2 linked regions of the Pseudovibrio sp. Tun.PSC04-5.I4 genome follow. The protein of the gene in region 1 interacts with the protein of each later gene in a pairwise test. Links are inferred from orthologs where the notes say so. Each region holds a gene or a part of one and is shown on either strand. Other genes may lie near its edges. The genes, in order: BLS62_RS06580 and BLS62_RS00405.

Region 1 (3,618 bases):
GATCTCGCCAAAGCCTATGGCTTCCATACGAATACAGTGAAAAAAGCTGATGAGTTTGGTCCGGCCTTCGAAGCTGCAAAAGCCAGCGGAAAACCGGCTCTGTTGCATCTACATCTGGATCCAGAAGCAATCACACCGATCCGCTCATTGAGCGAAATCCGTGAAGCCTCGATGGCTTCCAGCTGATAAAGAATGCATTGTATTTGCTATAAAATACAATGCATTTTAGCTCACCGCCTCTCTGTCCAGTGCCGTTACATCTAGCACAACATCTGCCAATGCATCGTCGTCTGGGGAGCGTTTGACGCGGAACCCGAGGCTGCGGCACATATCCAGCATGGTTGTGTTTTCTCGCAGAACTTCACCCTTAATCCACTGAATACCATCCACTTTTGCGTAGCGAATGATGAGTTTCATCAGGATCCAGCCAAGGCCGATACCCTTCAGGTTAGACTGAACCATAACGGCATACTCGCCCTCGGTATGGTCCGGGTTGGCATGCAAGCGGACAACGCCAAGGATCTCGCCATTTTCAGGATCAATTGCCGCAAACGCCATCGCCCGCGCATAATCCAGCTGCACAAGACGAGCAAGGAACGTATGTGAAAACTCTTTGACTGGTGCAAAGAATCGCAGGCGCAAATCCTCGATGGAAACCTTCTCAAAAAACTTACGCAAGGTGCCTTGATCTTCAGGCCGGATTGGCCGGATCAAAACCGTTTTCCCGTCTTTCAGTTTATGAGTGTGTTCCCACTCAATAGGGTAGGGGACGATTGAGAGACGCGAGGCACCTTGGCGCCCGGGCCGTTTTTCTGGCGGGCTAATTGCAACCCGTGCATCCAGCACAACAATGCCTTTCTCATCTGCAACAACAGGATTGAGATCAAGCTCACGTACCTCTGGAAAATCAACAGCGATCTGCGAGAGCTTCACAAGCAAATGCTCCACCGCAGAGATATCGGCGGAAGGGCGATTACGGAACCCTTTGAGAAGTTTGGAAGTGCTGGTCCGGGAAACCATCGCTCTGGCAAGGTTCAGATCGATGGGGACAAGATCAATAGCGCGGTCACCAACAACCTCAACAGAAGTACCTCCTTTCCCAAACACCACAACCGGGCCGAAGACAGGATCATCAGCAAGACCGGCATAGGTTTCTAATCCAAACCGGCGGGAAACCATGGGTTGGATTTCAACACCAGTAATGGCGGCATTCGGGTAAGATTGGGTCACGTTCTTGAGCATCTTCTCGAAAGTCGCTCGCACGCCTTCCACACTATCAACACCCAGATGCACACCGCCTACGTCGGATTTGAAGGTGAGGTCCGGGCTGCTCAGTTTCAAAACCAATTGGGCGTGTTTTTTGAAAAGATAGGTTGCGACCCGTGCCGCTTCATCAACGGTTTTGACCAGATGCAGCTCAACCTGATTGATCAAGTAGGCTTGTAATAAATCTCTGGTTTGTAACGGCGTGAGCCATTTCTGGCCTTCAGCCAAAGCACTGCGGATCGTCTCTTTCGCAAGGCGAAGGTTTGGTTTGTAATCACTTGGCAAACTGTCTGGAACGGCTGATAATTGATCCCTTGCTTCCTTGTAGCGAACAAGATGCATGAAGGATCGGATGGAGCCGGAGGGACTCGGATAGCAAGGCACACGCGCTTCATCAAGGAAGTGACGTGGGGTGTTAGAGCCACCCGCTAACGTTGCAATAAACGCCTGATGTTTGCCAAGCCGTTTACGGTCATCTTTTGCTGCATCCGCGATGGCTTTCGCTACCTCGGCAAAATCCACAAAGGCTGTTGGAGCTGCAATAGCAAGCACGCCGTCAGAATTAGGGTCTCTCAGCAGCGCATCAATTCCCTCTTTAAACTCCTCAGGGCTCGCCGATTCCGAAAGCACAAGAGGGTTGTCTGCAACTGCATCAGTCCGCGTGAGCTTACCCAGCTTTGCTTTGGTCTCATCACTGATAGGTGCAAGCCTGCCACCAACTTTTGTCAATCTATCGGCGGCAAGAGTTGCAAGACTGCGCCCATTTGCGATGATGGAAAGACGACGACCGGCGGATGGAGCAACGCGTGTAATAGTTTCCGCGGCTTCAAACATCTCGTCCAGATCATAAACACGAAGCACACCCGCGCGTTGCAAGGCAGCATCATAGACGGAATCACGTGTGGCCAATCGGCTGGAGTGCGTTGTGCCCGATATATGCTGGTCACGACTCGACCCGCTACGGATGACGATGACTGGCTTGGTTCGGGCAGCAGCACGAGCAGCAGAGAGAAATTTGCGCGGGTTCGCAATTGTCTCAAGATGCACAAGGATCGCTTTGGTTTTGTAATCCTGCGCGTACCAGTCCAACAAATCTGAAACATCCACATCCAAACGGCGGCCAAGGGAAACAACACCGGAAAAGCCGATGGAATTGGCTTTCGCCCATGACAATGTGGTGTTGAAAATGGTGCCAGAACGCGAGATCAACGCCAGCTCACCCTTCAACGCCTGCTCTTGAGTGAGCAGGGTGGAGAGTTTCGAATGTGGGGACGCGATGCCGAGACTTCCCGGCCCGAGAATGCGGATATTGAAAGGATGAGCCGCTTTTAACAGGGCATCGAGATGTTCATCACGCCAGCTGTCAAAACCACTTGCAGGTATAACGACGGCCCGCGTGCCTTGTTCGCCCAGTTGCCGGATCACATCTGGTGCTGTTGTGTGATCCCCAAGCAAGATGGCCAGATCTGCCCGTCCTTCCACATCCGGGATTTTCGATAGATTTTGGAAGCCGTCGGCAGAAGTTTCAGGAAGGCCAATTAACGTTTTATGTCCCGCAAATTGGGAGGAAATCAAACTGTCAATCAGCCGCTGCAGGATCATCTCCTGCTTGCTGTTCGGGCCAACAATGGCGATGGACCGTGGAGAGGTCAATCCCTCTAAATTGCAGATCGTCATAGCGCAATTCCCGTCAAACTCTACAAACTTTTAGGGGTAGTCTGATGAGCTTTCAATTGGGCATCAGATCTCACCCGACAAATAGCATACACAACTATAAAAGATGAGATAGGGACCCAAAATAGAAGAGAGGTGCGACAGCAAGGCAACTCCTCTCTCCATTTCATATAGGCAAGGATTTAGGAGACTCATGATGAGCCTCCTGAAACAGTTTAGTGAGCCATCAAGACTGGGATAGTCATGGAATGCAGAATGTCGCGTGTCGCCCCACCAATGAGGTATTCACGGATTCGGCTGTGGCCGTAACCACCCATAACCAGCAGGTCAGTGCCGTTTTCTGAAACGTAGTTCAGAAGTGCATCACCCACACTAATTGGCGGATTGTTGATCACATCAACATTGATTTCCAGATCATGACGAGCGAGATAGGTCGCAATATCTGATCCCGGCTCCCCTTCAAGTGGAAGACCTTTGTTAATGATCAAGATGGTGACGTGGTCAGCCATTTCCAGAATTGGAAGGGCTGCATGCACTGCGCGTGCTGCTGTTGCACTGCCATCCCATGCCACAACAACTTTGCTAGGCTTGAAATCACCTTTGGAGATAAACGGCACAATCAGGGTCGGAACACCGGATTCGAACAGCAGACCTTCAATCAGCATTTCGCGCATTGGC
Region 2 (3,259 bases), on another replicon or contig:
CGATACTTTCTTTTTTATTTTGAAGGAGATCGGGCAGGTGAACACCCGCCCGATGGTGCGAAGGATCAGAAGATTTTCGCGAACTCTTCCACATTAGAAGCATCGTAGATGAATGGGTCAGACATGCCAGCGGCGCGGGTTCCATCCAACTTGATTTTGCCAACACGGCCGATTGAGATTTCGGCACCTGGTTCCGCTTTCGCAGTCCCTTTTACCAAATTGTAGGCGATGTATGCAGTTGAGTAGCCCAGATCGATTGGGTTCCAGATTGCAAAGCTTTGAGATGCGCCAGATTTTACGTGACCAGCCATTTCGGAGGGCAAGCCCAGACCGGTAACAAAGATTTCGCCAATTTTGCCTTCATCAGCAACAGCTTGAGCTGCTGCAACAATGCCGACTGAGCTCGGTGAAACAATCACATTCAAATCTTTGTAGCTGCGGATAAGGCCTTTTGCTTCGCGGTAACTTTTTTCCGCAAGATCATCGCCATAAGCGATGGTCAGCAACTCCATCCCAGGGTATTGCGGCAGTACCTTTTTCATCTCCTCAATCCAGATATTCTGGTTGGTGGATGTTGTTGTTGCGGAAAGGATTGCAAACTTGCCTTTGCCGTCTTTCATGGCATCGCTTGCAAGCTTCACATTCATCCAGCCGATGAGATCATTTGAGGATGGGTTCAAATGAACGTCACGTCCGTCAACAGCAACTCCAGAATCCCAGCTAACAACCTTGATGCCACGCTTCATGGCGCGTTTCAGGGCTGGAACCAGTGCATCTGTATCATTCGCGGAAATTGCAATGGCATCAACACGTTGCGCAATAAGAGCATTGATGACGTTGATTTGACCGACGGCTGTTGTATCTGTAGGCCCGGTATAGATAATTTCCAGATCGCCAAGTTCGGCCGCGGCTTCCTGAGCCCCCCGGTTTGCTGCTTCAAAGAAGCCGTTTCCGAGCACTTTTGCGACAAGACCGACGCGTATTGTCTCTGCATAAGCGCCGGAGGCGCTGAGCATGGCTACACCGGTTATTGCCGTGACCAAAAACTTGTTTAACTTAGACATTTAACACTCCCAATTGTATGTCTAGTACCTGAATTTTCTACACATCTGTCAGGTGTCAGTGATCCTCATGGATCACTACAGTTATCAGTCTCACCCCGGCTTCCTCCACAAGCCGAGCTGCCTGATCACTCACCTTCTCATCTGTGATGACGGTGTTAATCTGCTCCAACGCGCATTGCACCATACTGGAGCGTTTCAGGAATTTGGAACTGTCGACACACAGGATAGTATCCTCTGCGCGTTCCATGAGCCGGCGCTCTTCCTGAATAATGAGAGGGTCAGATTCCATCACCCCGAGGGGTCCAACACCCTTAGCGCCGATAAACATGCGCCGGGCGGAGAAATTACGAATTACATCGCTTTCAAAAGGTGACAGAATGAGACCCTGATCTCGGTAAACCACACCACCCACAATAATGACGGTGTTTGTTGTTTCTTTAATAAGAAATTCCGCTATCGGAAATGAATTTGAGAGCACCCGTAGGTTACTGTGACGCAGATAGTGCGCCATATAAGAGGTGGTAGAACCGCCGTTTATTATGATGGAGTCGCCGTCATCGCACAGCCGCGCCGCTTCCCGCGCAATGGCCTTTTTCTCAGCAACGTTTTCAATAACGCTTTCATTAAACAAGCCGGTTTCCAATGGAAGCACCGCATCAGCGTTCATTGCTTCCACACCACCATGTACCCGGTTAATCTTCCCATCCGAACATAGTTTGGAAATGTCACGCCTAATTGTCGCTTCTGATGCGCCAAGTCGGCCAACAAGGCTTTGAACGGTTACAACGGGACCCGCTCTTGTAGCCTCCACTATGAAACGATGTCTTTCTTTCTCGTGCATGTGCGCTCCTATAGATCCATAGTCGTGTCATTTCCTTGCGGAGTCAATCATATTAATTCAATTTCAGTCATATTCAGTCAAAATTTTATCATAAACGTTCCATTCATACGAGGAGGGATCTTGTGAGACGTGTTGAATAATTCGGGCAGCTCAGCTTACAAGATTAACTTTTTGGGTTAAATTGAGCAGTTTAATGCCGCATAAGTTTAATGCTGAGTGCCGTGACAATATCCCCAAAGTGCTCTACCACGGGACGAACTGGCATGACTACAATGAGAGCCCGCGTAAGCATAGTGATGTCACTGTATGGCCTAACAGACCCCAAGCTGCAAAAGTGGCCAAAATTCAGGACAATTAAAGAACATGCTGAGCAGAGCGAGCAAAAATTTGCTCTTTGGACGAACGGGCCAATAGCGGCCATCCGAGGGCTTCCATCAAGGCTTGTTGCTATTCGCGTAAGAAGATTTTCTGAGTGCTTTCCTGTGCAGTCATTTATGGATCTACGCATTCACTTAAAGGCGACGTGAAGCGGGAGTACAGAACCTATTCTTGCCGGCCATGATTACAAGTTTGTTGTTCGGAGCTATTAACGCGTATCTCAAGCAGATAAGCGCTGCTTATTTCGACACTAATGCATGCTTCCGCCTGAACTTTTTTTCAGGATGTCTGCCAGAACGTGGGATGGGACGGGCAGCATGACCTGCCCGAGGGACTTGAGCGTTTCAGCGAAATTTGCGGCAGCTTGTTCAACTTCTTCGCATCTTTGTGGGCAAGTGATGTGCTGCAGACAGAGGTCCACTGTATCGACACCGTGCTGCAAGCCAGCGATTAGACCCATGGTCAAACATTCTTCGACACAAAGATGCTGAGAATCGTAAGGGTAAGAGCGAAGCGGACATGCTGCGCAGCGCTTCAGTGTGCGCACGTATTGAGATAGGCTGGCAAGCACTACTCCGGCATTTTGAAGACCGAGCACTTCGCTGTAGAGTTCCCAAGCCATCTCCCAGGGCGTGATGGAACCTGTCTCAAAACCGGATGACCAACGGCGATACCCCTCCAAAACCAGTCTTTCTGGTTGGCGTTCTAGGTAAACATCATTTGCCCCAACATCCATGGGTAGCGCCTCTTTTGTGCATCTGGCGGTTGCTTCACTCGGCCAGTAATTTAAATATGAGTATCACAGTATAGTTTATTAGAGTATGAGTGTTCAAGCGGCAGTTTCATCTTGTGGAGCATTTTGCGATTTATCTGGCACTGATACACGGCCAGTGCGATCAGGCAGTCGTGGGCTGGGAACGGCCCTTCTTTCAGTTCCATCAAGGGCTGAACTAGCTGGATACTGTAGGCACATTTT

What was found.
Region 2: the proteins of BLS62_RS06580 (region 1) and BLS62_RS00405 interact in binary tests that used the Escherichia coli proteins (3 or more experiments, as listed by UniProt). The link is inferred for Pseudovibrio sp. Tun.PSC04-5.I4 from one-to-one orthologs.

Annotation. Positions count from the first base shown.
Region 1 is NZ_FNLB01000006.1:337,077-340,694, forward strand. Bases 26-3,320 are described here. They hold BLS62_RS06580 (bifunctional acetate--CoA ligase family protein/GNAT family N-acetyltransferase), read right to left. Parts: upstream 2,944-3,320; coding sequence 226-2,943; downstream 26-225. Other genes in these bases: BLS62_RS06575 (thiamine pyrophosphate-binding protein), read left to right, coding at 26-186; BLS62_RS06585 (universal stress protein), read right to left, coding at 3,156-3,320. In the rest of the region: more of BLS62_RS06575, read left to right, coding at 1-25; more of BLS62_RS06585, read right to left, coding at 3,321-3,618. UniProt on the Escherichia coli protein: Catalyzes the acetyl-CoA-dependent acetylation of lysine residues of a large number of target proteins. Acetylates RNase R in exponential phase cells and RNase II.
Region 2 is NZ_FNLB01000001.1:82,993-86,251, forward strand. Bases 13-2,948 are described here. They hold BLS62_RS00405 (DeoR/GlpR family DNA-binding transcription regulator), read right to left. Parts: upstream 1,906-2,948; coding sequence 1,120-1,905; downstream 13-1,119. Other genes in these bases: rhaS (rhamnose ABC transporter substrate-binding protein), read right to left, coding at 66-1,064; BLS62_RS30920 (hypothetical protein), read left to right, coding at 2,099-2,263; BLS62_RS00415 (hypothetical protein), read right to left, coding at 2,534-2,948. Also shown: more of BLS62_RS00415, read right to left, coding at 2,949-3,019. UniProt on the Escherichia coli protein: Represses ulaG and the ulaABCDEF operon. Two ulaR binding sites have been identified in each promoter.